3 regions of the Paraburkholderia sp. Cpub6 genome follow, and region 3 is predicted to be linked to each of the others. Evidence: riboswitches for the same ligand, from Rfam matches in the RefSeq annotation. Region 3 holds a riboswitch; each other region holds the start of a gene.
The links. Region 3 has a riboswitch for cobalamin ahead of cobA (uroporphyrinogen-III C-methyltransferase). Riboswitches for the same ligand answer to the same signal wherever they lie in the genome.

Region 1 (3,090 bases), on a different contig from region 3:
CTGGCAGGCCTGCACTTCGTCGTCTTCGCCATGCTTATGCTCGTTCATGCTGCACCGATTATGAAAAGTGCCTAACACGCTCTAGGTACATGCGGTTCGGCGTAAGACCACCGCCGAGGATGTCGTCGATGCCTTCGATGCCCGACGATATGCGGGCGGGGGTAGGGGCGGCGGTAGTGGTCGACATGATGGTTGAAATGACGTCGGCAGTGGCTTTGATCGGAACGGGCGCGATGTCGCGGCCGGTATGGCGCTACGCAATTTGTGTGCCGTCGTGCATTGCCTGCGTGCTCGGGCCTCGCGCGCATGGGCATGAAGCGTGCTGTTAAAGAAAGGTGGCTCGCTGCGAGTTTTTCTTCAGCAGCACTTGGGAAGCTTCACGCACACCATGAAAACCTGTCGACTTTCTGCTATCGCGCTTACCGCGGCATCGCTCGTTGCGCTGCTGCCGGTCGGTGCATCCGCCGACGATAGCCCCAGACCTTGCGGTGCGCTCAAACGGATCGTGGCCGCGGCGCCGGACGGCTTCGCCTCGCTGACACCCGACGACGGCAAGGGCGTTGCGCAACCTTATGGCGATGACGCGCAATGTTCGGCCGCGCATCGAAGTTTCCAGTGCACGTGGACGCCGCATCAGGCGGCGGGCTCGAACGCGGATGCATTGGAAGCGGCCGCGGCCGACGTCGCGTCCTGCCTGCCCGATGCAACGCACGATCAGAATTCGCCGGGACGTCAGCACTTTTATCTCGGCGCGAAGGATCGACGCACCGAAATCACCGTGACGCCCGAGGGGTCCAACCGGTTGCGGCTCGTGGTGTCGGGCAGGTAAGCGGCGGTGCCGTTCAGGCGGTGGCGGCCGGCCACCACGACCAGCCGCGTCGCGAGTGGCGTAATTCGACGACCGACAGCGGCGCGATCTCGATGCGACAGAACACGTTTGGCGATGCGCCGAGGGCGTGCACGATTGCCGCTCGCAGCAGAGCCGCGTGGGTGATGGCGACGATGGTTCGACTGTGCGCAAAGGCCGCGAAGCTTGCTTCGTTGACGGCATTGCATGAACGCACGTCTGCCTGCTGCGCGTCGAGCCACTCTCCAACCCGCTGCACGAGTTGACCGAACGACTCGCCGCCGGGCGGCGCGGCGTCGGGCTCGCGTGTCCAGGCGGCGAGTTCGCGGGGCGTTGCGTCGGCAATGTCCGCGAGGCGCTGGCCGCGCCATTTGCCATAGTCGATATCCGCCAATGCGTCGGCAGGCGTGGCGCTCAGACCGAGCGCGGCGGCCGTTTCGCGCGCGCTGGCGGCGGGGCTGGTGAACACGGCGGCGTCGGCGGGAAGCGCGAGACGCGCGCGCGCCGCTTCGGCTTCGGCGCGACCGCGCGCGTCGAGCGGATCGTCGGCAGGGAAGCGGCCCGCGCGTTGCGCGGCCGTTGCCGCGTGGCTCACCAGTAATAGTCGCGTATTCATTCTTTGCGTTGGCGCTCCATTCGTACTTGCCTGCGAGGTTTCATCGGCTCGCGGCGCGCGTTGCGAGGTAGCCCCCGCCGTCACGGAAGCCGCAGTTTAGCGCGTAGAATAGCGGCACTGCGAAGCACGGAAGCCGGTGAGAGCCCGGCGCGGTCGCGCCACTGTAATCGACATTGCAATCCACAAGAGCCGAAAGCCAGACCTGAGCTTCGCACCATGCCTCTGCAATCGACTTTCGGGGCGCGTCACCCCAGGAGATGTCCATCATGACCGAAGCTGTTCTTGATCGCGCCGCGCAACCGGCGGCCCAGCCCACTCCCATTCCTTTGCGCGAACTGCTGCCGTGGGTCGTGTTCGGCGGCTTGCTGCTGTTGCTCGCGCTTTACTTCGTTGGTGCGGAACAGGGCGCGACGTCGCTCGTGCCCGGCATGTACGTGCATGAGTTCGTGCACGACGGCCGTCATCTGCTCGGCTTTCCCTGCCACTAACGGAGTTCGACATGGTAGGTAAATTGTTGGTGCGCGGGATGCTCGCGGGCATCGTCGCGGGCTTGCTTACGTTCGCGTTCGCGCGAATCGTCGGCGAACCACAGGTCGATCAGGCCATTTCATTCGAAGAAAAAGCGGCCGCCGCGCGCGGCGAGGCGCCCGAGCCCGAAATCGTGAGCCGTCAGACGCAGGCTGGCCTCGGCCTGCTGACTGGCGTGGTCACGTATGGCGCGGCTTTTGGCGGGCTGTTCTCGCTGGTGTTTGCGTATGGGTATGGACGCGCGGGTACGTTGAGCGTGCGCGCGCTGTCCGCGTGGCTCGCGCTTGGCGCGTTCATCACGCTCGTGATCGTGCCGAATATCAAGTATCCGGCCAATCCGCCGTCGGTCGGTGATCCGGAGACGATCGGCACGCGCACGGGCCTGTTCTTTCTGATGATCGCGATTTCGCTCGCGACGATGGTGTTTTCGCTGAAGGTGCGGCGTCGCGCGGCGGCGAAGCTGGGTGCGTGGAACGGTTCGATCGTCGCGTGGCTCTTGTTCGTCGTGATCATCGCGGCCGTGCAACTGTCGATGCCGGTCATCAATGAAGTGCCGGCCGCGTTCCCGGCTGTGCTGCTGTGGAAGTTCCGCGTCGCGGCGATCGGCATGCAGGTGGTCATGTGGACGACGATCGGGCTGCTGTTTGGCGCGATGGTCGAGCGCAGCGCTTTTATGCGTACGAATGCGCGGGTGACGATGAAGTCCGCCTGATTGTGACGGTGACACGCGGCCGCGCAAGCGGCCATGCTTCGCGCGCAACGCGCGAGAATGGTTTTGGATCAAGCACTTGCCGCGGTTGTGGAGCGGTTATCCACAGCCTTGCAAACATTTTCTGTGGAAAAGCTGCTTAACGGCTTTTCGCAACTCCACTCATCTCTCCCTTTCGCCGCGGCGCTCCGGAGAATTCAATTGGAAGCCTAACTAATTCAGGTTGCACGCGGCGCTGCTCAATTTTTAAGCTCTTCAACTTTTTAAAATAAATTGTGAGAAGGGTATTGACGTGTTGTCGACCGCTCTCCATAATCTCGCTTCTCTGCTGCAGACGCAGCGACGCAAACGAAGCAGTGCCGGGTAGTGGTGGTTCAGGCGCGGCGGGTT
Region 2 (13,652 bases), on a different contig from region 3:
CGGCGGCCCGAAGATGGTCGGCGCGGTGTCGTACAGCGACTATCCGCCCGAAGCGAAGCAACTCCCGCGCGTCGGCGACAACAAGGCGCTCGACCTCGAACGCATCGTCGCGCTGAAACCGGACCTGATCGTCGTATGGCGGCATGGCAACGCGCAGCGCCAGCTCGAACGCTTGCGCGAGCTACACGTGCCGCTCTTTTTCAGCGAGCCGCGCCGTCTCGACGATATCGCCGTGTCGCTGACCAGGCTCGGCCGGCTGCTCGGCACATCGGCGAGCGCGGATGCGGCGGCGGCCGCCTTCCGCGACGACATCGCCCGTCTGCGCGCGCGGTATGCGAACCGCCCGGCCGTCAGCGTCTTCTATCAGGTATGGGACCGGCCGCTGATGACGCTCAACGGCGAGCACATGATCAGCGACGTGATCACGCTATGCGGCGGCCGCAATGTGTTCGCGGACCTGCAGCCGCTCGTGCCGACCGTGTCGATCGAAGCGGTGCTCGCGGCGAATCCACAGGCGATCGTCACCGCCGCGCCCGGCGCGACGCGGCCCGACACGATGCTGCCGCAACTCGACACATGGCGCGCATGGCCGGGCCTCGCGGCCGTCGCGAACAACAACCTGTTTGCGATCGACGGCGATCTGATCAATCGCCCCGCGCCGCGCATCGCGCAAGGCGCGCGGCAACTGTGCGAGGACCTCGAACTGGCGCGCTCGCGCAGCAAGCAGCCCGCGCCATGACGGCGCCGCGCGTGGCGAGAAAAAAGGATCGGTTTTCCGGATGACCACGCGGGTCACGCATTCCATCGCACGAGCGACCACTGCAACGTCTCGTCGTTACGTCGCAACCAGACGATCCCCGTCATATCTAGCGACCACTGCAGGCAATGCGCGAGCGGCACCTCCAGCACCCACGACGCGATCGCGCGCATCACGCCCGCGTGCGTGACCACGTATGCGGGCGACAGCTCGCGCGTCAGCGCGAACGCATCGAACCACGCTCGCACACGCGCGACGAATTGCGCGACGCTCTCGCCGCCGTGCGCGCGCGCATGTTCGAAATTGGCGGCCCAGTCGTCGAGCAGCGCGCGATCGATCGTATCCCAGCGCTGCGCTTCCCACTCGCCGAAATCCATTTCCTTCAAGCGCTCGTCGTGGCTGACCACGCAGCCGAAGTCGTTCGCGATCTCGGTCGCTAGCGCGGCGCAGCGCGTAAGCGGACTCGTGATCAGCACACGCGGCGCCGGCACCTGCAAGCTCGCGAGCTTCACCGCCAACGCATTGGACGTCACCTCGGCGCTTTCCGCCAACGCGACATCACTATGGCCGTAACAAATCCCCGCCTCGAGCGCGACAGCGGGATGTCGAATCAGGACGATATCCATGCAAGCCCCACCAGGTAGATGCTCAATTCGAAGATCTGCTGCGCGAAGCCGAGGCAGTCGCCGGTATAGCCGCCGATGCGTCTGACGAAATAACGGCCCACCGCAAAGCGCAGCGCGAACAGCACAGCACACGTGAGCGCGGCGAAACGCCAGTCGGGCACGCCGGGGCCGTTCGGCCACAGCAGCCACGGCAGCCCGAACAGCGCGGCGCACAACAGCGCCGGCCCGCTCAAACGCTGCGCGACCGGCTTGGCTTTGCCGGCCGCGCGCACATAGTCGAGCGTGGCCAGGTAACTGATCGCGCACGCGCGGCTCGCGCCATGCGCCGCAAGCATCAGGCTTGCGGCGCGCAGCGGTGGCAACGCCGCGAGCGTTTGCCACTTGATCGCCAGGGCGATCACGAGCGCGATGGCACCAAAAGCACCGATGCGCGAGTCGTGCATGATGCGCAGCGCATCGTCGCGCGTATAGGCGCCACCGAACGCATCGATGCAATCGGCGAGACCGTCCTCGTGAAATGCGCCCGTGACCACGAGCGACGCGGCCATCGACAGCAGCACCGCGACACTCGCCGGAAACACGCGCAGCGCGGCCAGATAGACGAGCGCGCTGAAGCCGCCGACCAACACGCCGACGAGCGGAAAATAGCGCGCCGCGGCGTTCAGATAATGCGGCTCGAAACCGACCCAGCGCGGCACGGGCACGCGCGTGAAGTAACCGAGCGCCGTGAAGAAATAGCGCAGTTCCGCGAGCGGGTTCATGAACGTGGCAAGTGCAGCTTCACGGCGCTGCGGGCCGAGCTTCGCGTTATCGCGAAGCGCGTGCTCGTGCGCTTCACGGTTCGCGATCGGCGACGCCCGCCGAATCGAAGCTGGCCATCTCGTTGACGAACGCCACCGCCGCGCGCAGCAACGGCACCGCGAGCGCGGCGCCCGTGCCTTCGCCGAGCCGCATGTCGAGCGACAGCAGCGGCTGCGCGCCGAAATGACCGAGCATGCGCCGATGCCCGGCCTCGTTCGACGCATGCGCGAACACGCAGTACTCGCGTACGTCGGGCGAGAACGCATCGGCGACCAGCAGCGCGGACGTCGCGATGAAGCCATCGACGAGGATGGTCATGCGCGCCTCGGCGGCCGCCAGATACGCGCCCGCCATCATCGCGATTTCGAAACCGCCGAAGGTCGCGAGCACGTCGAGCGGCGCGCGTGCATCCGCATGGCGCGCGAGCGCCGCCGCGAGCACGTTGCGCTTCTTCGCGAGTCCGGCATTGTCGAGACCCGTGCCGCGGCCGACGCAGTCGTCGATCGGCACACCGCACAGGCGGCTCATCAGACACGCGGCCGCCGAGGTGTTCGCGATGCCCATCTCGCCGAAGCCGATCACGTTCGTGCCGAGCGCCGCGTGATGACGCACGCGCGCGGCGCCCGCCTGCATCGCGGCGAGCGCTTCGGCGTGCGTCATCGCGGCTTCGTGTGCGAAGTTGCGCGTGCCGGGCCCGACCGGAATGTCGACGAGTCGGTCCGTGGACGGCAGCGGCGTCGCGATGCCCGCGTTGACCACTTCGAGTTCGAGACCCGCGACGCGACTGAGCGCGTTGATCGCCGCGCCGCCCGCGATGAAGTTCGCGACCATCTGCGCGGTCACCGCTTGCGGATAGGGGCTCACGCCTTCGGCGGCGATGCCGTGGTCGCCCGCGAAAACGATCATCGCGGGACGCTGCACGGTGGGACGCGTACTACGCTGGATCAGGCCCATCTGGCGCGCGAGCGTTTCGAGCCGGCCGAGGCTGCCGGGCGGTTTGGTGCGCGTATCGATGATCCGCTGCAGCTCGGCGCGCAGCGTCTGATCGAGCGGCGCGACTTCGGGCAAACCGGCTGGGTGTGGGATGCGAGTCATAGGTGTGATCGAAACAAGGGATAGGAATAAATATCAGCCTGACTGTGCGTCATGGCCGGCAGGCGATTCGTGACGCGCGCGCGGCGCGGGTATCAGCGCCTCGTGCTCGCCGTCGCGAATCAGAATCAGCGGATAGCCGAACGCGCGGCTCGTCAACGCGGGCGTCAGCACGTCGCGCACCGGGCCCGCATACGCGCCGCCCGCGCCGTCGAGCAGCAACGCGTGCGTCGCGAAGCGGCGCGCGAGGTTCAGGTCGTGGCACGAGAACAGCACACTACGGCGCGGTTCGCGCGTCCATGCGACGAGCGCTTCGAGACAGTCGACCTGATGATGCAGGTCGAGATGCGACAACGGTTCGTCGAGCAGCAACAGCGGCGCGTCCTGGCACAGCACCGCCGCGAGGGCAACGCGCTGACGCTCGCCGCCCGATAGTGACAGCACGTCGCGCGTCGCAAAGTCCGCAAGGCCGAGCCGTTCGAGCGCCGCTCGCGCGGCCGCGCGATCCTCGTCGCGCTCCCAGCCCCAGCCGCCCAGATGCGGGAAGCGGTTCAGCAGCACGATGTCGAGCACGCTTGCGTTGAACGCATCGGCCGCGCTTTGCGGCATCAGCGCGCGGCGCCGTGCGAGCGGCAGCGGCTGCCAGTCGGCCACGCGCACGCCATCGAGTTCGACATGGCCCGCCGCCGGATGCAACAGCCCCGCCAGCGTCGATAGCAAGGTGGTCTTGCCCGCGCCGTTCGGCCCGGCGATGCACCAGATTTCGCCCGCCTGGAACGTGTGCGTGAACGCCTCGAGCAAGGTGCGCGCGCCGGCGCGCAACGTCAGGCGCTGCGTGCTCAGCATCGAACAGGTGGGGCTGGGTTTGGCTCGTATCATCGGCGGCGTTTGAGCAGCATCCACAGGAACACCGGTACGCCGACCAGCGACGTGATCACGCCGACCGGCAATTGCGCGGGCGCGATCACGGTCCGCGCGATCAGGTCCGCGCCCATCACCGCGACACCGCCGCCGAGCGCGGCCGCCGGCAGCAGCATGCGCTGATCGTTGCCGAACGCGAGCCGCAGCATGTGCGGCACGACGAGACCGACGAAGCCGATCGTGCCCGCGGTCGTCACCGCCGCGGCCGCCGCCAGCGACGCGACCAGGTACACACGCAAACGCAGCGGCATCACGGCGACGCCCAACGCCTGCGCGGCCGCGTCGCCGCGCAGCAACACGTTCAGACGCGGCGCGGCCGGCACGATCGCAAGCAGCACGAGCGCGAGCGCCATCAGCGCGGTCCACGGCAGCGCGCCGCCGTTGAGGTCGCCGGTGAGCCAGAACAGCATGCCGCGCAGACGGCTGTCGGGCGCGAGATTGAGCAGCAGCGTGATCAGCGCGCCCCACCCGGCCGCGATCACCGCGCCGGTCAATAGCAAACGGGGCGACGTGTCCTGCGGCTCGCCGCGCCATAGCTCGCGACGCGCGAGGCCGAGCACCAGCAGGATCGACACGAACGCACCCGCGAACGCACTCGCATCGACGATCCACCATGCGCCGCCCGCGATCATCGCAACGAGCGCGAACGTCGCCGCGCCGCCCGACACGCCGAGCACGTATGGCTCGGCCAGCGGATTGCGCAGCAGCACCTGCAGCAGCGCGCCGGCGAGCGCGAGCAACGCGCCGCACGCGAAGCCCGCGAGCGCGCGCGGCAAACGCAACGTACGCACGATTTCGCCGGCGAGATCGTCGCTGCCCGTGCCGCCGAACGTGTGCGTCGGCACGAGCGCCGCAAGCACGCGCGACGGCGCGAGCGGCACGCTGCCGAGCACCAGCGACGCGCCGAGCACCGCGACGGCGGCGAGCGCGAGCCCGAGCCAGATCGCGGCCGCGCGTTTCGCGTTCATCGGGCGCGGCGTCGCCATCGCGGCGCGCAGCGAAGCGGACGCGCGACTCATCCGCGTGCGCTCACGCATGCGGCCAACCCGGCGCGCGCGTCACTGCTGCTGCCAGCCGAGCGTGACATACGCACCGCGTCGCGGCGAGTTATACGAGTAGGCCGTTTCATAATCCTTGTTGAACAGATTGTCGATTTGCGCACTGACGTACCACGCTTTGGTGACGTTGTAGCGCGCCGACAGATTCACGATGCCATAACCGCCGAGGTTGCCCGTGCTATCGGTGCGCGGACCGCTGACGATCCACTCGCCGCCAACCCGCCATCCACCGATGCTGCGATTCATCGCGAACGACCCGAACCGACGCGCGCGCCGCACGAGGTCGGTACCGTTGTCGAGATCGACCGGGTTCTGCAGCGTCACCGTTGCGCGCACGTCGGTCTTACCGACATGACCGCTCCACGATCCCTCGAGTCCCTGCACCTTCGCACGGCCGACGTTCTCCGCGAGGTAGATGCCGGGGATCGTCTGCACGTAGTCGATCAGATTCGTATAGCGCGTCTGAAATGCGTTCAGACGCATCACGCCGAGCGCATCGGTCGCGTACTGCAAACCGGCTTCGACCGAATGACTGCGCTCGGGCTGGATCGACGGATTGCCGCTGATCGGATAGTACAGATCGTCGAAGCTCGGCGCGCGAAACGCATCCGAATAGCTTGCGGTTACCTTCCAGCGCGACGTGATGTCGAATCCGTAGCCGAGATAGTAACTGTTCGCTCCACCGAAATCGGAGTACTGGTCGCGTCGCACGTTGGCCTGAAACTGGTTGCGGCCGAAGCGCGCGCTGTAGCCCGCGAAGACCGAATCGACGTGACGGTCGGGCGCGGCGAACGTGTCGGAGTCGAGCGTCTGGTCGAGATGCTCGTAGCCGAGTTGCAGCTTCTGGTTCGCGGCGAGCGCGAAATCGTTCTGCCACGTGTACTGGCGATTGTCGGTATCGAAGCGGCCGTTGTAGATGCCATTGGTGTTCGACACGCTGCGGTCGTCGCCCTCGGCGAGCGTGACGTGGGTGGTCCACCAGTCGGTCAGCTTGCCGTTCGCGAATACCGACACCTGACGCACCTTGCTATAGAGATTGTTCAGATCGGTGGGCTCGCCGTACGCATTGTCGTAGCTGTTGTCGTTGTTCGACTGGAAGTAGCTGACGCCCGCGTCCCACCTGTCGGTGAACTTGTGACGCAGCGACGCGCTGATGCTCTCGTTCAGATTGCCGTTCGCGTTCGGATTCGCGTTCGGCGCCTCGAGCGGATTGAGCGACGAAAAGCCGTCGTCCTTCGTGCGCGCGAGCGAAATATTGAAAGTCGTGCGGCCGTCCTGATCGAGCGCGCCGTTCACGCCGGCCGTTTGCGTCTGCGTGCGATAGCTGCCGTAGCCGACCGAAAAATTGAAACGCGGCGGATGATCGCCGCCGTCTTTCGTGAACACCTGCACGACGCCGCCGATTGCGCCCGAGCCATACAACGCCGACACGTTGCCGTTCACCACTTCGACGTGATCGACCTGATCGAGCGGAATCTGTGCGAGTTGAGCTGAGCCGAGACTCACCGAATCGACGCGCACGCCGTCGATCAGCAGCAGCGATTGCGTCGACGATGCGCCGCGCAGAAAGAGGCTCGTGGTCGAACCGGGGCCACCCGTGCGCGAGATTTGCGCGCCTGGCGCGAGTTGCAGCAGGCCGGGCAGATCGGTCGCGGTCGTGTCGGCGATGTCCTGCTGATCGAACCGCGTGGTCTGCGGGATCGCATCGCGCAACGCTTGCGGTCCGCGTTGCGCGGTCACGACGATCGGCGACAGCAGGTTGCCCGACGCATCGGTGGAAGTGAGATTGGCCGCGTCGGCAACGTTTGCGGCGCTCGCAGCGGTTGCATCCGTCGCGGACGATGAAGACGCAGGCTCGGCGCTTTGCGCATGCACGACGAGCGGCAGGCTCGCGAACGCGAGCAGCGTTGCGCGGGCGATGGGGGACAGCATGGGATGACATTCCTGTGGATAGCGTGCGCGGCCTGCTTCCCCGCAGGCCGTCGCGTCACGAGGCGCCCCCTTGTTTAGCGTTTTCGCGGGGGGACGTCCCTCTTTTCTGGCCGGTATCCGGGCTACGACACATCGATCCGCCTTCCCACGCGTGACGCGCAGTGGCACACTCGCACGTTGAACTTCCAACCTTGCGACCAGGACCGACCTGCATGAGCACATCACATGCGGTCGCTTACCGTTGCGGGGGCAGCGCAGGTTCGCGCATCCGGTTTTGGCACCGCGCGCGCCCTGCTTCCCGTTTAACTGCGCGCGCCGAAAAGCGCGCGCGGGCACCAGAGTGCGGGAAGTTTAGGAGCGGCCTCGCGGGGCGTCAAGAAAGGTCGACCGGAGCGCAATCGGTTCTGTTGAATGCAGGTTATTGTCGGATGGATTGCCGGTTTTTATCTTATGGTCGACGACGCGACACCCAACGAACGTGCACGAAGCGATGCTGTTACGTCTCGAAACGAGACAATTGTCGGAACCTGTAATATTCCGCGCTAAAATGCGATGTCTTTAGAGGACGCAGCACATGCTCACCGAACTCGAATCACTCTCCCAGAACATCGGCAAGCTGATTGCGATCAGCCAGCGCCACAACGAAGCGCGGCTCGCGCTCGAAGAGCAGCTCGCGCAAACGCGTGCCGAAGTGCAAGCCACGCATGCGGAACTCGCGCAATTGCGCGAAGAGCGCGACGCACTGCAGGCGGAACGCGACGCGCTGTCCGCCAAGATCGACGACGCTCAGGTGCGCCTGAATGCGATTCTCGAAAAATTGCCGCGCGCACGCGCGAGCAGCGAACCGGATAACCAGCTCGATCTGCTCGAGTCCGCCCAGCCCGAACACGAGGAAGCGGAAAGCGACGTGAGCCGACACGGAGAAAGCGCATGACCACCAAGCAGATCGAAGTATCGATTCTCGAAGTACCCTATCGTCTCGCCTGTTCGCCGGAAACGGAAGGCGCGCTGCTCGAGGCGGTCGCGCGCGTCGACGCCGAGATGCAGAAAATCCGCAGCGGCAGCAACGTGCGCGGCACCGATCGCATCGCGGTGATGGCTGCGCTGTCGCTGGCATCGGAACTGCTTAAGCTGCAAAGCAGCGTGCGACACGGAGAAGCATTTCCTGCTGAAGAAATCCGGCGTACAATGCAGCAAATGAACGAACAGCTAGGTACTGTGATCGAGCAGTACAGCTTGCAGTAAGCAGTAGTGGGCCGGTTTCGAACCGGTCACGTGTTGAACGGTTTGGGTTGTAGCTTCATCGGTTTAGCTTCCCTGCCTGGTTCGCCAAGGTCATACATTCCTTGAACCAATGCCATGTGCACGGTTGCGGAAATTTGTAGCACGGGTGTGCGCGTCACTCAGTCTGATGTACCCGAAGTGTTGCTAACTGCGACCAATTCTGAACCCTCGGTTCAGGATGCCGGCCTAGCGGCTAAGGCGGGGACCTTATCTGGAACGGCATCGGACTTCGGTTCGATGCCGTTTTTCTTTGGTCGTCGTTTTTTCGTTTGAGCGCCTTTTTCAGGGGCTTTTCCGTACGCGCCTGCTGTTGTAGCGCTTCGTTCAATCTCACACGCTCACTCCGATTCATGCGCTACTGGCTGATGAAGTCCGAACCGGACGAAGCAAGCATCGACGACCTCGCCAACGCTCCTCATCGCACCTTGCCGTGGACCGGCGTACGCAACTATCAGGCGCGCAACTTCATGCGCGACGTGATGCAGGTCGGCGACGGCGTGCTCTTCTATCATTCGAGCTGTCCGGAGCCCGGCATCGCGGGCATCGCGGAGGTCTCGTCGACCGCGTATCCGGACCCTACGCAGTTCGATAAAAAGAGTCCGTACTACGACGCGAAATCGTCGCCGGAAACGCCGCGCTGGATGCTCGTCGACGTCGTGTTCAAGAAGAAAATCGGGCTGATTCCGCTTGCCGCGCTGCGCGAGCATGCCGAATTGCAGGACATGCGCGTGCTCGCCAAAGGCAATCGCCTGTCGATCACGCCGGTGACCGAAGCCGAATGGCGCTTCATCACCAAACAGCTGGTTTAAGGGCGAACGCGCGACGCGGCACCTGTCGTGATCGCATCCAGGTCATCGTTTCCGATGCGGCGGCGAAGCATTAATTGGGGAACCAAGCGTCGGTAAAACGCGCCTAATCGGTCGACGAAAGCGTGAACTCGAACCGGCCGCTCGACGGCAAGCCGATGCATTCGCCAGCGCATCCGTCAAACCGCGCGCCACACCCGGCGCTCGCGTCGAACGTGCACAACCTGTTCAAACAAGGATTCCAGTCATGACGACAAAAACCGCACGGTCCCTCGCACTTGCGCTCGCCTTGGGCGCGCCTGTGGCACTCGCACTGAACCCTGCACCCGCTCGAGCGCAGACCATGATGCCGCAGCCTTCGGGCGTGCTGTCGCTGAATGCGCAGGCGAGCGCGGAAGTCCCGCAGGACGAAGTCGAAATCACGCTGTTTTACGAGCAGGAAGCGAGCGAGCCGTCGTCGCTGACGTCGACGCTGAATGAACGCGCCGACGCGGCATTGCAGAAAGCGCGCGGCGTCAGCGGCGTGACCGCGCGCTCGGGCGCGTTCTCGATCTTCCCGTCGACGGATCGCGACGGACGCATCTCGACGTGGCGCGGCCGCACGGAAGTCGTGCTCGAATCGCGCGACTTTGCCGCGGCATCGAAGCTCGCCGGACAGATGGCATCGATCATGCAGGTTGGCAACGTGCGTTTCTCGCTGTCGCCGCAAGCGCAGCGCGCGGCCGAACAGCGGCTCAGCGGCGAGGCGATCAAATCGTTTCGCGAGCAGGCCGCGGCGGCCTCGCAGGCGTTCGGCTTTAGCGGCTATTCGATCCGCGAGGTCAACGTGAATCACAGCGGCGTGATGCCGCGTCCGATGATGATGATGAGCGCACGCGCGATGGGCGCCGACGCGAAGAGCGCGCCGCTGTCGCTCGAAGGCGGCACGTCGACGGTGACGGTCAACGTGTCGGGGTCGGTGCAGATGAAGTGACGCGCAAGCGCAAGCCCAAACTGAAAACGCCACGGCATCCATCGATGCCGTGGCGTTTTTTCATGCAACGCTCGCTACGCTAGCCGAGCGCCGCTCAGTTCGCGCCAACCGCCTGCGCCTGCTCGCGACGCCCACGGCGATACGCCCACACCATCAGGCCGATGCCCGCGAGAATCATGGGCAGCGACAGCCATTGACCCATCGACAGTCCCATCGCGAGCAGGCCGAGGAAATCGTCCGGCTCGCGCGCGAATTCGACCGTGAAGCGCGCCAGGCCGTAGCCGATCAGGAACATTGCGGAAATCGCGCCGAGCGGCTTCGGTTTGCGCGAGAAAAAGATCAGCACGAAGAACAGCGCCACGCCTTCGAGCGCGATCTCGTACAGCTCCGACGGATGTCGCGGCAGCATGTGATATTGCGCGAACACTTCGTTCAGATGCCATTGCGCGGCCAGTTGCGGATGCGCGGCGAGCCATGTGGCGTCGTCAGGCGCGGCGCCGGGAAACAGCATCGCCCACGGCGCGGACGGCTCGGTCACGCGGCCCCACAGCTCGCCGTTAATGAAGTTGCCGAGGCGCCCCGCCGCGAGGCCCGTGGGCACCATCGGCGCGACGAAGTCGGTGACTTGCAGCCACGAGCGCTTGCGCTGATAAGCGAACAGCATCATCGCGATCGTCACGCCGAGAAAGCCGCCGTGAAACGACATGCCGCCTTGCCAGACCTTGAAGATGTCGAGCGGATGCGCGAAATAAAAGCTCGCCTTGTAGAACAGCACATAGCCGAGCCGGCCGCCGAGGATCGTACCTAGCACGCCGTAGAACAGCATGTCGTCGATATCCTTCGCGGTCCAGCCTTGCGCGGCGACGTACGGCAGCCGCAGCCGCAGCCGGGCGACGACGATCGCCGCGACGAACGCGACGAGGTACATCAAGCCATACCAGCGCACGGCGAGCGGCCCCAGATGAATGGCGACAGGGTCGAAATTGGGGTGAATGAGCATCGTGTAGTTATGGGCAGTTCAGGTTCGAAAGCAGTTTTTACAGGGAATCAGAAGCGGGATCTAGACACGCGACGCGACGCTCGCCGCATGCGCGCGCACGATGTCGATGAAGCCCGCCAGCACCGGGCTGACCTCGTCGCTGCGCCAGACGAGGCCCGTCTCGATCGCGGGCACCGACTCGGACAGCGGCCGGTACACGACGCCCGTGCGCCGCAGGTTACGCAACGATTGCGGCACCAGCGCGACGCCCATGCCGGCCGACACGAGACTCACGATGGTCTGCATCTGGATCGCCTCCTGGCCGATCCGTGGCGCGAGGCCCGCAACGCCGTAGCAATCCATAATGATGTCATAAAAGCCTGGCGCGAGACGCCTTGGGAAGATCACGAGCGGCGCGTCGGCGACATCGCGCAGGCTGACGGGCATGTCGAGCCATTCGGCGGCGGGGTCTTCGGCGGCGCTGCCCTTGCCGTTTGCGTTCACGCTGCCCCGCAAGCCTTGCGCCATCTCCGTCGACATCGCGATCACGAGCGGCTCGCGCGCGATCGGCAGCCACGACAGCTGCGCCGCATGCCGCGACGGCAGCGGCGCGATCACCAGACCCGCGTCGATACGCCCGGCCACCAGTTCCTCGACCTGCACGTCGCTGGTCGCCTCGGCCAGTTCGAGCCGCACGCGCGGATGCCGCGCGCCGAAATCGCGCAGCAGCAGCGGCAGCAGGCCGTAATCCGCAGTCGACACGAACGCGAGCGACAGCACGCCCGCCTCGCCGCGCGCGAGGCTCTGCGCGAGCGGCCTGAGCCCTTCCGCGGCCGCGAGCAGCCGCTGCACCTCCGGCAACAGATCGGCGCCGACCGCCGTCAACTCGACCGAGCGCTTGGTGCGCGCGAACAGCTCGACGCCGAGCGTCTCCTCGAGCGCGCGGATCGCCTGCGACAGCGGCGGCTGCGTCATCGACAGACGCGCGGCCGCGCGCCCGAAGTGCTTTTCCTCGGCGACGGTGACGAAATAGCGCAACTGACGCAGGTCGGGGATCGTCGGCAGCATGATTAATATATTTTACGACCTGAACAACCGCGAATAATACACACGACGCGTGTCACGCAAAACCGCCGGCTTGCACGGTCTGGCGGAACTACACTGAACGGATGCGCGCGCGGACGCCGCCGCGCGCTTTCATCAGAACAGCCAGACTGGAGCTCCCCATGGCCTACAACCGTCGTTCGAAGAACATCACGCAAGGCATCGCGCGTTCACCGAATCGCTCGATGTACTACGCGCTCGGCTACCAGAAAGAGGATTTCGACAAACCGATGATCGGCGTCGCCAATGGCCACTCGACGATTACGCCGTGCAACGCCGGCCTGCAGCGTCTCGCCGACGCGGCCGTCACCGCGATCAGGCGCGCCGACGCGAACCCGCAGACCTTCGGCACGCCGACGATCTCGGACGGCATGTCGATGGGCACCGAGGGCATGAAGTACTCGCTCGTGTCGCGCGAGGTGATCGCCGATTGCATCGAGACTTGCGTGCAAGGGCAATGGATGGACGGCGTGGTCGTGATCGGCGGCTGCGACAAGAACATGCCGGGCGGCATGATCGGCCTCGCGCGCATGAACGTGCCGGGCATCTATGTGTATGGCGGCACGATCCGTCCGGGCAACTGGAAAGGCACTGATCTGACGATCGTGTCGTCGTTCGAGGCGGTCGGCGAATTCACGGCGGGCCGCATGTCGCAGGAGGATTTCGAGGGCATCGAGAAAAATGCGTGTCCGTCGACCGGTTCGTGCGGCGGCATGTACACGGCCAATACGATGAGCTCGTCGTTCGAGGCGCTCGGCATGTCGCTCATGTATTCGTCGACGATGGCGAATCCCGACCAGGAGAAGGTCGACTCGGCCGCCGAATCGGCGCGTGTGCTCGTCGAAGCCGTCAAGAAGGATCTGAAGCCGCGCGACATCATCACGAAGCAGTCGATCGAAAACGCGGTTGCCTTGATCATGGCGACCGGCGGCTCGACCAACGCGGTGCTGCACTACCTGGCGATCGCGCACGCGGCCGAGATCGAATGGACGATCGAGGACTTCGAGCGCATGCGCAAAAAAGTGCCGGTGATCTGCAACCTGAAGCCGTCGGGCCAGTACGTTGCCACCGATCTGCACAAGGCGGGCGGCATTCCGCAGGTGCTGAAGATCCTGCTCGACGCCGGGCTTCTGCACGGCGATTGCATGACGATCACCGGCAAAACGATCGCCGAGGAGTTGAAGGACGTACCAGCCAAGCCGCGCAGCGATCAGCAGGTAATCTTCCCGATCGACAAGGCGCTTTACGCCGAAGGCCATCTCGCGATCCTGAAGGGCAATCTGGCCGAAGACGGCGCGGTCGCCAAGATCACCGGGCTC
Region 3 (13,652 bases):
GTCGACTTCGCAGTGCCGCGCGGTCCGCTGATCAATACGCCGCCCAAGCCCGGGTCGATCGCCGCGAGCACCAGCGCCTGCTGCAACGAGGCCTGGCCGATCAGCGCCGCAAACGGAAAAACGGGCCGCGCCGCCGTACCCGATACACAGGCGGAGCAACCTGGGTCGTCCGCTCCTCGCATCGCTCCATTCATGTTTGTCTTCCTTCGATCTGCTGTTCGCTCGCAAGCAGATGCGTTTCCACCTGCGCGCGATAGCCACCCGGCTGCTGCCAGAGCCCCCGCTGCATCGCCTCGAGCAAACGCTCGCAGATCGAATGCAGCGCATGCGGATTGTGCCGTTGCATGAACGCGCGCGTATCGGCGTCATTCAGATAAGCATCGGCGACGAGCGCGTATTGATGATCCGCGATCACGCGCGCGGTCGCGTCGTAGCCATACAGATAATCGACGGTCGCGGCGATCTCGGCCGCGCCCTTGTAGCCGTGGCGCTTCACGCCGTCGAGCCATTTCGGATTGACCACGCGCGAGCGGATCACGCGCGCGATCTCCTCCTGCAACGTCCGCACGCGCGGCGCGGCCGGATTGCTGTGATCCGCGTGATAGACGCGCGGCTGCTGACCTGCCAGATGCCGCACCGCCGCGACCATGCCGCCCTGAAACTGGTAGTAGTCATTCGAATCGAGCACGTCGTGCTCGCGGTTGTCCTGGTTCTGCAGCACGAGGTCCATCGCTGCGAGGCGCGTGCCAAACGCTTGATGCGCTTCCTCGCCCGCGCTCTTCTGCGCGTACGCATATCCGCCCCACGCCTGATAGGCGTTCGCGAGATCGGCGTCGGTCTGCCATTGGCGCGAGTCGATCATCTGCTGCAGACCCGCGCCGTACGTGCCCGGCCGCGCGCTGAACACGCGCCAGCCGGCGCGCTTGCGCGCTTCGACCGGGTCCATGCCGCGCGCGATCAACGCATCGCGTTCGCGCTGCACGCGCGCGCGAATCGGATTCAGCTCCGCGGGCTCGTCGAGTTCGGCAACCGCTTGCACGGCCGCATCGAACAGATGCATCACGTTCGCGAACGCATCGCGAAAGAATCCGGATACGCGCAACGTGACGTCGATACGCGGCCGATCGAACGCGTCGCTCGGCATGATCTCGAAGTCCGTCACACGGTGGCTGCCCGGCGCCCATTTCGGCCGCACGCCGAGCAGCGCGAGCGCCTGCGCGATATCGTCGCCGCCGGTGCGCATCGTCGCGGTGCCCCAGACCGACAGGCCGATCGCGCGGGGATAATCGCCGTGCTCCTGCAGATGCCGCTCGATCAGTTGCTGCGCCGATTTCAGGCCGAGCGCCCACGCGGCTTGCGTCGGCACCGCGCGCGTGTCGACCGAATAGAAGTTGCGGCCGGTGGGCAGCACGTCGGGCCGACCGCGCGACGGCGAACCGCTCGGACCTGGCGGCACGAAACGTCCTTCGAGGCCGCGTTTCAGCTGCGTCATTTCCTGCGGGCCGCAGGCATCGAGACGCGGCAGCACGTCGTCGCGCAGGCGTGCGATCACCTGTGCCGCTTGCGGCAGACTTTCGTCGGCTACGGGGACGGCCTGCGAACGATCCGCGTCATCGCAATCGACACCGCAGACGCCGCGCAACAGCACGCCCGCGAGCAATTCCAACCGCTCGCGCGTATCGCCGTAATGTCGCCACGGCGCATCGCTGACCCGCTGCAATACCTCGGGTCGCGGGCCGTCCCATGCGGCGGCCCAATCCACCGTCAACGGGTCGAACCGATGATCGATGCGCAGATCGCGCGCCAGCGCGTCGACGAGCCCCGCCTTGCCGCCCTGCCCATCGCCGACCGGAAAGCGCCCGAGCGCGAGCAGCGTGTCGCGCCGCTGCACGCCGCGCGGCGACTGCCCGAACGTATGCAGGCCATCGCGAATCTGCGCTTCCTTCAGCTCGCACAGCCACGCATCGACGCGTGTGAGCAGCGCGTCTTCATCGTCCTGTCGGTTCGGCGCCGCGAGACTCAGCTCTTCGTGCAGCCGATGCTCGACGATCGTCGTCAGAATCGTGCGACGCAAGAGCTTCGCGCGACGCGAATCGACCATCAATGCTTCGTAGTATTCGTCGACCTGGCGTTCGAGGTCCTGCAGCGGCCCATAGTTTTCGGCGCGTGTAAGCGGTGGCATCAGATGATCGATGATCACCGCCTGCGCGCGCCGTTTCGCCTGGCTGCCCTCGCCCGGATCGTTGACGATGAACGGATATAGATGCGGCATCGGTCCGAGAATCAGATCGGGCCAGCACGCGTCGCTCAAGGCGACGCTTTTGCCCGGCAGCCATTCCAGGTTGCCGTGCTTGCCGACGTGCACGACCGCGTCGATGCCGAACTGATGGCGCAGCCAGAAATAGAACGCGAGGTATGCGTGCGGCGGTACGAGCTCCGCATCGTGATAGCTCGCGTAGTCGCCGTGCTCGCGAGAACGCGCAGGCTGAATGCCGACGAACACCTGGCCGCAGCGCCAGCCGGCGATCATGAAGCGGCCGCGCCGCAGCGTGGGGTCCTGCTCGGGCTTGCCCCAGCGAGCGTTCAACGCGTCGCGCGCGCTCGCCGGCAACGCGTTGAAATGCGCGAGATAGTCGTCGAGTGCGAGGCTTTGCAGGGCCGGACGCAGATCGCGTACGACCGGATCGTTGGTCACGCCTTCGGTCAGCCTGTTCAACAACGCGTCGCCGTTTTCGGGTAATTCGCCGACACGATAATCTTCATCGCGCAGCATCGACAGAATGCCGACCACCGACGCCGGCGTATCGAGCCCGACGCCATTGCCGATGCGCCCTTCGCTCATCGGATAGTTGGCGAGAATCAACGCGACTTTCTTGTCGGCGTTATCGAGCGAACGCAAACGGCACCAGCGCCGGCTCAGTTCGGCGAGAAAGCGCACCCGTTCGAGGTCGGGCTGATAGCGGACCACGTCGACCTGCGTATGCGCACAGCGATACGCGAGCCCCTTGAAGCTGATCGCGCGCGTGATGATGCGCCCGTCCACTTCGGGCAGCGCGATATGCATCGCGATGTCGCGCGAATTGAGGCCGTGGTTGTCCTTCAGCCAGTCTTCGCGATTACCGCCGCTCAGGATTACCTGGAACACCGGCGCGTCGCCGGCGAGCGCGAGCGGCTCCGGGTCGTCGATCGCGGAAGCGGCGAACGCGGTCGTGTTCAGCACGAGCGCGACACCATGTTGCGCGCACAGCGACTGCACGACATCGCGGCTCACCGCATCCTTCAGCGACGTGATCGCGAGCGGCAGCGGATTGAGCCCTTGCGCTTCGAGCGCGTCGATCAGCGCATCGAACACCGCGGTATTGGCGGCCTGCAGATGCGCCTTGTAGAACAGAATCGCGACGACCGGCGCGTCTTGCCGCCAACGCGCCTGCCAGTCGGCGACGATGGGGGTATCGCGCTCCGGGTGATACAACGACGCGGCCGGCAACGCGCGGGGCGGATCGGGTTCGCGCCCCCAGTCGAGCGCGCGATACGCGATGCAGCGCAAAAACGCCTCGGCGTTCTGCGGACCGCCCTCGCGCAGATAGCGCCACAGCTGCTGACACAACTCGGCGCTCGCGGTGCTGCGCGCGAGCAGGTTCGGGTCTTCCTGCAGATCGCCGGAAAACATCGCGAGTGTTTGCTGTTTGCGCTGCGCGAGCGCGACCACCTGCTCGATGCCGTACGGCCAATACGTTTCGCCGCCGAGATGATCGACGACGACCACGCGCGCATGCTGCAACACGTCGTCCAGATAGAAATCGACCGAGGCAGGCTGACGCAGATACGTGACGTTCGCGAGCCGCACGCTCGGGAAGCCGTCGCCGAGACGCGGCACCACGCTCGCGAGCAGCGACAGCGTGGTGTCGGCGGAACTGAGCACGACGATCTCGGCGGGCTGCTGATCGATGCGGATCACGCCCTGCGTATCGTCGACGAAGCCGCCCGGCGTCGTGCGCAGCAGATGCATGCTGGTGCGCCCGTTTATGCCGTCGCGTTCGACGTCGCGCCGAGCGCCGCGTCGAACGCCTGTTGCAGCGCGTGTTGGTCGAGGTCTGCGCCGATCAGCACGAAGCGGCTCAACGCGCCGTCGCCATTTTCACCCGCTTGCCAGCGCCGGTCGAAGTAGCTGTCGAAGCGCCGGCCCACGCCCTGGATCACGAGACGCATCGCCGCGCCCTGCAGTGCCGCGAAGCCTTTGACACGGTAAATCGTGTGGGTTTCGACGAGCGCCAGCAAGGCGGCGAGCGCCGCGTCGCGCGACGGTACGGATGCCTGCACGACGACCGAATCGAATTCATCGTGGTGGTGATCGGGGTCGTCCGCGGAACCGTGGTGGTCATGACGCAGGTGGATCGTCTCTTCCGACGCCGCTTCGAGGCCCAGCAGCGTATGCAGGTCGAGCCGCCCCTGCTGCGCTCGCACGATCTTCACCTGCGGCGGAATCTCCGCGCGGATCGCGGCTTCGACCTCGTGCTGCCGCGACTCGTCGATCAGATCGGTCTTGTTCAGAATCACCAGATCGGCCGCCGACAACTGGTCTTCGAACAGCTCGTGCAGCGGCGACTCGTGATCGAGATTCGGATCGGCCTTGCGCTGCGCATCGACGGCGAGCGGGTTATCGGCGAACTGGCCGCTCGCGGCGGCCGGGCCGTCCACCACCGTCACCACCGCGTCGACCGTGAAGCCATTGCGGATCTGCGGCCAGTTGAACGCCTGCACGAGCGGCTTCGGCAACGCCAGGCCCGACGTTTCGATCAGCACGTGATCGAGTTCATCGCGGCGCTCCGCGAGCTTTTCCATCACCGGGAAAAATTCTTCCTGCACGGTGCAGCACAAACAACCGTTCGCGAGTTCATACAATTGCCCTTCGGTCTCGACGCCGTTTTCATCGCAACCGATGCCGCAGCCCTTGAGGATTTCGCCGTCGATGCCGAGCTCGCCGAACTCGTTGACGATCACCGCGATGCGCTTGCCGCCCGCATGCTGAAGAATGTGCCGCAGCAGCGTGGTTTTGCCGCTGCCGAGAAAGCCCGTGACGATCGTGACGGGGATCTTGCGCAATTGAGTTTGCATCGTGAGGTCCATCCCTTGGCGTTGATCGGTATGCCGGAAAGTCCGCGCGAGGGTCCGCATCGGCTGGCGAATGGAGCGAATGAAGCACGCGCAGCACTACCAGCGATCACCAGACACGGGGACGAACGACGGCATGGCCGCGACAACGGAAATACAGAAAGCGGAACTGAGGTCATGAACGCGCCGCCGCATCCCCGCGGCGGTCGTTCTGCTTCTTTGGGCCGGTATCCGGGCTGGCGAAAGCGCCGCTTCCCCTTCCCGGCCGAGTGGTTTCTCGTCCAGTGGTGAAATGTCCACGCGACCTTACGCGAGGACATCGAAGCCGGCACTGCGGTGCCCGGCTATCAAGCCGGAACCGCTTTTCGCTTACCGTTGCGGGGACAGCACAGGTTAGCCGCTCCAGAGCAGATGGCTCCCTGTTTCCCGTTTAACTGCATGCGCACGAGCGCGCACGCGAGCACCCAAAGTGCGTGCGAGTGTAGGCCCGGGGACTTGCGCAGTCAAGCAACGCACCGAGCCGGAAAGCGCCGCCGAGGCTTATCCGGCAAGGCGCCATGTGCTATCGTATGCGCGCGTTTGGTGCCCGCACATGCGCTCGCGTGTGCAGTTAAACGGGAAACAGGCAGCGCCTCGCGCGTTCAACCTGTGCTGTCCCCGCAACGGTAAGCGACCTGCGGCGCGCGATTCGATTCGCCTTCGATTCCGACGTGCCGCGCATGCGTTTTTGATGCCACTGTCCCGCGAATCCACAAACCGGGACGGGAAGGCGAAGCGCATGAGGCCGCCAGCCCGGATACCGGCCAGACGCGGAGGCGGTGCCGCATTGCATCCGTGCATCACGTGGCGCCGCCGGCCGCCGGAATCCGCGGGGAACGGATGTGAAGGCGTAGCAGCGCGGCATCGCGCGTGCCCGGATTCGCAGTTGCGCATGACCTCTATATTCACCGCCGCGTGTGCTGTCGCACGCCGCTTCTCTTCTTCCATCACCGCATGGCGCGCGCCATGCACGCCGCGATGACGCGCGCCTGGCTGATCGGCGCCGGTCCCGGCGACGTCGAACTGATCACGCTGAAGGCCACCCGCGCGCTCGCGCAGGCCGATGTCGTGCTCGTCGACGATCTGGTGAATCCCGACGTGCTGCAGTTCGCGCGCACCGACGCGCAAGTCGTGTACGTCGGCAAACGCGGCGGCCATCCGTCGACGCCGCAAGCCGACATCGTCGCGCAAATGCTCGGGCATCTGCGCGCGGGGCGCAGCGTCGCGCGGCTCAAGGGCGGCGATCCGTTCGTGTTCGGCCGCGGCGGCGAAGAGTTGCAGGCGCTACGGGCCGCGGGTATCGAAGTCGACGTGATCAACGGCATCACGGCCGGCATCGCGGCGCCCGCGGCGCTCGGTATCGCGGTCACGCATCGTGATCACGCGCAGGGCGTCGTGTTCGTCACCGGCCACGGCGCCGGCAGTGGCGAACCGGACTGGGCCGCGCTCGCCGCGACGCGCATGACGCTGGTGATCTACATGGGCATGCGCCGGCTCGGCGAGATCGCCCGCGCATTGCTCGCTGCCGGCATGTCCGCCGACACGCCGTGCGCGGCGATCGAGTCGGCGACGCGGCCTGAGCAGCGTCATGTGCTCGCGCCGCTTCGCGAGTTCGCCGAGGCGGTGGCGCGCGCGGGGCTCGGCTCGCCGGCGATCGTCGTGATCGGCGGTGTGGCGTCGCTCGCACTGGCGCGTGATGCGGCCAAACGCGAGGCCGGCGTTGCTCACGAACTGGCAGCGAGCGCGACACGACACGGATTCGGACGCGCGATCAAAACGCTGAGCGTCGGCATCGGTTGCCGCTTGCGCAGCGAAGCCGCTGATATCGAAGCCGCCGTCCGCGCAGCGCTCCGATCGAATGCCTTCGAGCAGATCCGCGCGATCGCGACGATCGACACCAAAGCCAACGAAGCCGGCCTGCTCGAATTCTGCTCGCGCCATCAGCTGCCGCTGCAACTGTTCAGCCGCGAGCAGATCGCCGCGGTAACGGTCGCGTCGCCGTCGGCGGCGGCACACGCGCATCTCGGCGTCGATGGTGTGTGCGAGCCGTGCGCGCTGCTGGCGGCAACGGCGCCGGACTCCTCCACAACCGCGCAAAACGTGCGTCTGATCGTACGCAAGACCGCGCACGCCGGCATCACGGTGGCGATCGCAGCGGCGAACGACGCTGCCCTTAGCGACACGCCCCCATCCCATCCCGCCCCTCAAAACCAGGACCCTCGATGAAAACCGATCCGGAATCACATCAACGCATGACCGAACGCCGCCGCGAAGGCCACGAAAAGAAGCAGGCTGGCGCGACCGTCGAAAAAGGCCTGCTGATCGTCAACACCGGCACCGGCAAGGGCAAGAGCACGGCCGCGTTCGGCATGGCCGTGCGGGTGCTCGGCCACGGCATGCGGCTCGGCGTCGTGCAGTTCATCAAAGGCGCGCTGCATACGTCGGAGCGCGATTTCCTCGGCGCGATCGCGCAATGCGATTTCGTCACGATGGGCGACGGCTACACGTGGAACACGCAGAACCGCGAGGCCGACATGGCGACCGCGCGCAAGGGCTGGAACGAAGCGCGGCGGATGATCGAAAGCGGCGACTATCAGATGGTGATCCTCGATGAGCTGAACACCGTGCTGAAGTACGAATACCTGCCGCTCGACGAAGTGCTCGCGGTGATCAACGCGCGTGCGCCGATGTTGCACGTCGTCGTGACCGGACGCCATGCGCCGGACGCGCTGATCGAAGCCGCCGACCTCGTCACCGAAATGCGCGCGATCAAGCATCCGTATCGCGAGCAAGGTGTGAAGGCGCAGCGCGGCGTGGAGTTCTGAGCGATGTCGGCGTCCCCCAACGGGGCTTCGTCCGCGGCGTCCCCCCAGGGGACTTCCTTCGGGGCGTCCCCCCAGGGGACTTGCTCCGCGGCGTGCCCCACGCTGTTCATTAGCGCGCCCGCGTCGGGACAAGGCAAAACCACGATCACCGCCGGTCTCGCGCGCTATCACCGGCGGCTCGGACGTCGCGTGCGCGTGTTCAAGACCGGACCGGATTTTCTCGATCCGATGATCCTCGCGCGCGCGAGCGGCGCGCCGGTGCTGTCGCTCGATCTGTGGATGGTCGGCGAAAGCGCATGCCGCAACCTGCTCGCGCGGGCGGCGCAAGAAGCCGATCTGATCCTGATCGAAGGCGTGATGGGCCTGTTCGACGGCACGCCGAGCAGCGCCGATCTGGCGACCACGTTCGGCGTGCCGGTGCTCGCGGTGATTTCCGCGCAGGCGATGGCGCAGACCTTCGGCGCGCTCGCATTCGGCCTTGCGCGCTTCAGGCCGCAACTGCCGTTCCACGGCGTGCTCGCGAATCGCGTCGGCTCCGCCCGGCATGCGCAGATGCTGCAGGAAGCGCTGCCGCCCGGGCTGCGCTGGTGCGGCCACCTCGCCGCGAGCGACGAGATCACGCTGCCCGACCGCCACCTCGGCCTACACCAGGCCGATGAAATCGACGATCTCGAAGCGCGCCTCGAACGCGCGGCGGATACGCTCGCGTCGACCACGCTCGCCGAACTGCCGCCGCCGGTCGATTTCGGCGTGCCCTCGCCCGAAGTGCTGCAGCGTCTGCTCGAAGGCAAGCACATCGCGATCGCGCGCGACGCCGCGTTCTCGTTCATCTATCCGGCCAACGTCGCGCTGCTCGAAGCGCTCGGCGCGCGGCTCAGCTATTTCTCGCCGCTTGCCGACGAAGCGTTGCCCGCCGGCACGCACGCGCTCTATCTGCCGGGCGGCTATCCCGAGTTGCATATGGCGACGCTCGCGGGCAACGTGAACAGCGCCGCATCGATCCGCGCGCACGTCGAGGCGGACAAACCGCTGGTCGCCGAGTGCGGCGGCATGCTCTATCTGCTCGACACGCTGACCGACGCGCAAGGCACTAACACGCCGATGCTGGGCCTGCTACCCGGTCACGCGACGATGCAAACGCGCTTCACGTCGCTCGGCATGCAGCAGATCGATGGCGTCCACGGCACGCTGACCGGCCACACGTTCCACTACTCGAAGCTCGCGACGCCGCTCGCGCCGCAGCGCTTCGCCACGCGCGCGCACAGCGACGCGCGCGGCGAAGCGGTGTTCCGGGTGGGCCCGATTGTGGCAACCTATATGCACGCTTACTGGCCCTCCAACCCGGCTTTCACGGCCGCCCTCTTTCATGGCGAAACCTTTTGACGACTCCGAGCGCGATGCGGTCTATCGCGCGATTTACGAACGCCGCGACATGCGCCACTTCGTGCCCGATCCGGTCGATCCGGCGGTGCTGCGGCGTCTGCTCGACGCGGCGCATCACGCGCCGAGCGTCGGCTACATGCAGCCGTGGCGGATCGTGCGCATCACCGACGCGGCGCTGCGCACGGGCTTGCGCGACATCGTCGAGCGCGAACGGCTCGCCACCGCCGATGCGCTCGGCAAGCGCCGCGACGAGTTCATGAAGCTGAAGGTGGAAGGCATGCGCGAATGCGCGGAGCTGCTGGTGATCGCGTTGATGGACGGGCGCGAGCGACACGTCTTCGGCCGTCGCACGCTGCCGGAGATGGATCTCGCGTCGGTCGCGTGCGCGATCCAGAACATGTGGCTCGCCGCGCGCGCGGAAGGACTCGGGCTTGGTTGGGTGTCGCTATTCGATGTCGACGCGGTGCACCAGCTACTGGGGATGCCGGAAGGCGCTCGGCCGGTCGCGATTCTGTGCCTCGGCCACGTCGCTGCGTTCTATAGCGAGCCAATGCTCGAAACGGAGCGCTGGGCGAGCCGTCTGCCGCTCGCCGATTGCGTGTTCGAAAACCGCTGGCCGCGAGACGAGCCGGCGCAGGAATAACTGATACTCGCGGCCCCGGCGATCCGAGGCTGTGTTTTAACGCTGCAGCGGCTCCATCGAGTCGACGTTCGGCACACCGCTCGTCTTGTCGATGCTGAGCTTCACACGCCAGTCGGCCGGCGCATCGAACGGCAGCTTCGCGAGCGCGGTTTTCACGAGCAACGGCAGTGCATGCAGCGGGTCCGCATCGCGATCCATGAACACCGCGCCGACCTTGTAGCGCTCGGCGCCGCTCGCGTAGTCGAAAAAGCGCAGCGTCAGCGCGTGCTGATACTTGCGCCCAAACAGCAGCGCGCCTGGACCGTCGCTGCCCGCGCCGCAATCGGCGGGCGCGCAATCCTCACCGCCGATGCCGATCGACGCCGGCCGCGTGCTATACGCCATCGACAGCCGATAATGCGCGGGCTTGCCCGCCGTATCGACGAACCCGTGTTTCGCCAACTCGTCGCGCAACAGCTTTTCGACTTGCGGATGGTCGACGCTGTCGTCCTGCGGCTGCGTGCGCGCGAGCGAATAGGTCTGCTCGCCTTGCAGCGCAACGGCGCGGTCGGCGCCGTTAGCCGATACGGTGTGCACGTCGGCGCTTAGGCCCGCGCAAGCGGTGAGGCTCGCCGCGGCGAGCGCGGCACAGAGGTGAGCGATCTTTGCCATTTTTTGTTTTCTCTCTAGTACATCGAATACATCAAAGGCGCATCAGACGCGCGGTGCGATCGATTCGTCGAGGGGCGCGTCGTCGAGCGCGGGCAGCCAGATCGTGAAGGCCGTCCCCTCGCCGGGCGCGCTGACGACTTCGACGCTGCCGCCGTGGCGCGTGACGACGGTTTTGACGAACGCCATGCCGAGTCCCGCGCCGCCCACTTCCGGCCGCTCCGCCTCGTGAAAACGGCGAAAGCGCTCGAACAATCCCGCTTGCTGCTCCTCAGGAATGCCATAGCCCTGGTCGCGGATCGTGCACGACACGCGCGGCGCCTCGCTGCCCGCGCGCTTTGCCGCCGGCTGGCCAGTGAAGCTGCACACGATGCGCGTGTCGGGCGGACTGTACTTGACCGCGTTGTTCAGGATATTGACGAGCGCGCGTGTCATCAGCGAGCGGTCGGCGCAGATCCAGGGATCGTCGTCGGCGTCGTCGCCGGATTCCGTATGCAGCGCGATGCGCTTCGCGTGCGCCTGCGGCCAGACCTCGTCGCTCGCATCGATGACGAGTTCGGTCAGACTCAGCGGCTCGAGCACATAGGCCTGCGATTCGGCGCGCGCCAGTTGCACGAAGTCGTCGGCAAGCGTGAGCGCGCGTTGCGCGTAGCGTTCGATGCGCTCCAGCACGCTGCGCGCGAGCGCAGGCTCGGTCCGCGCGCGCTCGATCTCGACCAGCGCAATGATCGACGCCTGCGGCGAGCGCATGTCGTGCGACAGCAGCCGCAGCGCGTCTTCGCGCTGACGCTCGGCCGCATGGAGCGCCGATACGTCGACGAGACCGGCGATCCAGCCGGTCGTCTCGCCCTGCGCGTTGGTGCAGGTCGCATAGCGCAGCAGATGGTCGCGCTCGTTCGCGTCGCGCACCTCGACGCCCTGCGCCATCAGCGCCGCGAACTCGCCGCGCGTCGGATCGAGCAGCGCCGGCCAGTGCGCGTGCGCGGACAGATTGCGCTCGTTGTCCGTGGCCGCGCCGGTGTCGATCGTCTTCACGAGCGTGAGGCCGCCGAGCACGCTCTGCATCGGCCGGCCTTCGGGCATCGGCGCGCCTAGCCGAGCGAAATGCGCTTTCGCCGCATGATTCGCGATCAGCACGACGCCGGCCACGTCGCTGACGAGAATCGGCTCCGGCACGCTATCGAGGCTGTCCCACACGAAGCGCTTCATGTCCTGCACCCGTTGCGCGGCCTGCGCCATCAGCGCCATGTGCTGCGCGAGCACGTCGCCGCCGAATTCGCGGCGGCGCTTCGGCGTCTCGGGCAGCAGATGCGGCTCGTCGGCGAGACGTTGCAGTTCGCCGCGCAGATACGCCATCGTCATTTCGAGGCGTCGCCAGTTCCAGATCGGATAGACGATCACGACGCCGAGGATCGCCGGCACCGGCGAGATCCACAGCCTGCCGCCGTACAGCAGCAGCGCGCTGCCGGTCGCGGCGAGCAGCACCAGCGCGCCGGTCAGCAACAACGAGCGGCGCGGCGACAGCACGAGGAAGCCGGCGAGCAGCGCGGCGAGCGGCCCGAGCGCCGCCGCGAACACGACCCACAGCGCGACCGGCTGGATCTCACGGCCGCTCAGCAGCGTATCGAGCACGTTCGCGTGGATGTAAACGCCGGGCAGCGGACCGAGCTCGCCCGATACCGGTGTCGCGAAGCGGTCGTACAGACCCGACGCCGTCACGCCGATCACGACGATGCGCCCGCGCAACTGATCGGCCGGCACCTTGCCGGCGAGCACGTCGGCGAAACTGAGCTTTGGGTAGTTCGCGGCGTTCGGGCCGAACGGAATCAGGAAGCGCTCTTCGCCGCCGTCGTCGCTGCCCCGCGCGGGCTCGTTCGAGGGGCGCGGCGGCAGGCCGCCGCGCAGATGCAGCTTGCCGTGTTCGACCGCGTCGGCGACGAGCACCGTCAGTTGCGGCCAGCGCGAGCGCTCGTCGCCCTGGAAGCGCGCGACGCTGCGCACGATGCCATCGCTGTCCACTTCGAAATTGATGTGACCGAGCCCGGCAGCAGCCTGCGCGAGCGGCGCGACGGGTTCATCGACGGTGCGCTTGCCGCTGGCATTGGGCGGCGTCAGCAGCACCGGCAGATAGGTCGGGCTCAGCGCAATTGCGTGGGCGAGCTGGGCGTCGTCGACATTGGGCTCGGTGAACAGTACGTCGTAGATCACCGCGGCAGGTCTGGCCCCGGCGATCTGCTCGAGCAGCCGCGCGTGCACGCTGCGCGGCCACGGCCAGCGGCCGAGTGCGTCGATGCTCGCGTTGTCGATCTCGACGACGACGATGTCGGACAGCAGCGGCTGCTCGTGCAGCTTCAGAAACTGGTCGTACACCAGCAGATCGATGCCGGCGCCGACGCGCCCGAACGACGTCAGCAGGATCACCACGAGACCGAGACAGCCAACGCTGACCCACTCGATCAGAAAGCGCCGGCCCGCCCGCCGTCCGAGACGGGCGCGCGGATCGAGGCTCATTCGCGTAGAAGTGGCGGGCACGGGACGATGTAGTCGGGAACGGGAGGACGGACCGGCCAGCAGGCCGGCCCCGAGAATCTACCAGCGTCAGCGCGCAAGCGTAAAGGAGCGGACCGGACTGCTCTTTTCGTAGAAGCGGCCGTTGTCGAACTGCTCGGCGACGATCGTCCAGTAGTAGACGCCCGGAGGCAGATCGCTGATCACGAGTTCGCCGCCCGGCAGATCGGGGCGATCGATTACCGGATGGCTCAGTTCGGCCGTGTTCGCGAGCAGGAAGCGGAAACGGGTCGGCACGTTGCTGCGGCTGACGAACCAGCGGAACTCGTAGTCGCGGCTACCCGCGCGCTGCGCGGCCGAAGCGTCCAGCCCCAGCTGGCGGCGCTCGAACGCGTACACGTTCGGCAGGCCGTCGAGACCGTTGCTATCGGTCGACGCGACGCGCACGAAGTACGTGCCGTCGGGCAGATCGCCGAAGTCGGCGTGCGGCTCGC

Region 1: another riboswitch for cobalamin. It lies ahead of HDG33_RS36720 (CbtB-domain containing protein); the one in region 3 lies ahead of cobA (uroporphyrinogen-III C-methyltransferase).
Region 2: another riboswitch for cobalamin. It lies ahead of HDG33_RS00375 (TonB-dependent receptor domain-containing protein); the one in region 3 lies ahead of cobA (uroporphyrinogen-III C-methyltransferase).

Annotation. Positions count from the first base shown of each region.
Region 1 is NZ_JACHDM010000079.1:12-3,101, reverse strand. It holds partial or broken gene HDG33_RS37965 (IS5/IS1182 family transposase) at 1-75, shown strand, start outside; gene HDG33_RS36730 (hypothetical protein) at 389-829, shown strand; gene HDG33_RS36725 (histidine phosphatase family protein) at 843-1,463, opposite strand; cobalamin riboswitch at 1,534-1,689, shown strand; gene HDG33_RS36720 (CbtB-domain containing protein) at 1,730-1,951, shown strand; gene HDG33_RS36715 (CbtA family protein) at 1,963-2,703, shown strand; partial or broken gene HDG33_RS37070 (hypothetical protein) at 2,840-3,090, opposite strand, start outside.
Region 2 is NZ_JACHDM010000001.1:60,680-74,331, reverse strand. It holds gene HDG33_RS00405 (cobalamin-binding protein) at 1-739, shown strand, start outside; gene cobC (alpha-ribazole phosphatase) at 793-1,383, opposite strand; gene HDG33_RS00395 (adenosylcobinamide-GDP ribazoletransferase) at 1,368-2,144, opposite strand; gene cobT (nicotinate-nucleotide--dimethylbenzimidazole phosphoribosyltransferase) at 2,218-3,279, opposite strand; gene HDG33_RS00385 (ABC transporter ATP-binding protein) at 3,313-4,122, opposite strand; gene HDG33_RS00380 (iron ABC transporter permease) at 4,152-5,216, opposite strand; gene HDG33_RS00375 (TonB-dependent receptor domain-containing protein) at 5,256-7,187, opposite strand; cobalamin riboswitch at 7,278-7,542, opposite strand; gene HDG33_RS00370 (ATPase) at 7,762-8,121, shown strand; gene HDG33_RS00365 (cell division protein ZapA) at 8,118-8,432, shown strand; RNA gene ssrS (6S RNA) at 8,499-8,680, shown strand; gene HDG33_RS00355 (EVE domain-containing protein) at 8,822-9,280, shown strand; gene HDG33_RS00350 (SIMPL domain-containing protein) at 9,525-10,250, shown strand; gene lgt (prolipoprotein diacylglyceryl transferase) at 10,345-11,250, opposite strand; gene HDG33_RS00340 (LysR family transcriptional regulator) at 11,311-12,297, opposite strand; gene ilvD (dihydroxy-acid dehydratase) at 12,456-13,652, shown strand, end outside.
Region 3 is NZ_JACHDM010000015.1:3,238-16,889, forward strand. It holds gene HDG33_RS23070 (ATP-binding protein) at 1-194, opposite strand, end outside; gene cobN (cobaltochelatase subunit CobN) at 191-4,009, opposite strand; gene cobW (cobalamin biosynthesis protein CobW) at 4,024-5,115, opposite strand; cobalamin riboswitch at 5,317-5,595, opposite strand; cobalamin riboswitch at 5,676-5,935, shown strand; partial or broken gene cobA (uroporphyrinogen-III C-methyltransferase) at 6,130-6,855, shown strand; gene HDG33_RS38095 (cobalamin biosynthesis protein) at 6,943-7,377, shown strand; gene cobO (cob(I)yrinic acid a,c-diamide adenosyltransferase) at 7,374-7,976, shown strand; gene HDG33_RS23095 (cobyrinate a,c-diamide synthase) at 7,980-9,359, shown strand; gene bluB (5,6-dimethylbenzimidazole synthase) at 9,343-10,002, shown strand; gene HDG33_RS23105 (DUF4136 domain-containing protein) at 10,039-10,653, opposite strand; gene HDG33_RS23110 (CHASE2 domain-containing protein) at 10,696-13,182, opposite strand; gene HDG33_RS23115 (FecR domain-containing protein) at 13,249-13,652, opposite strand, start outside.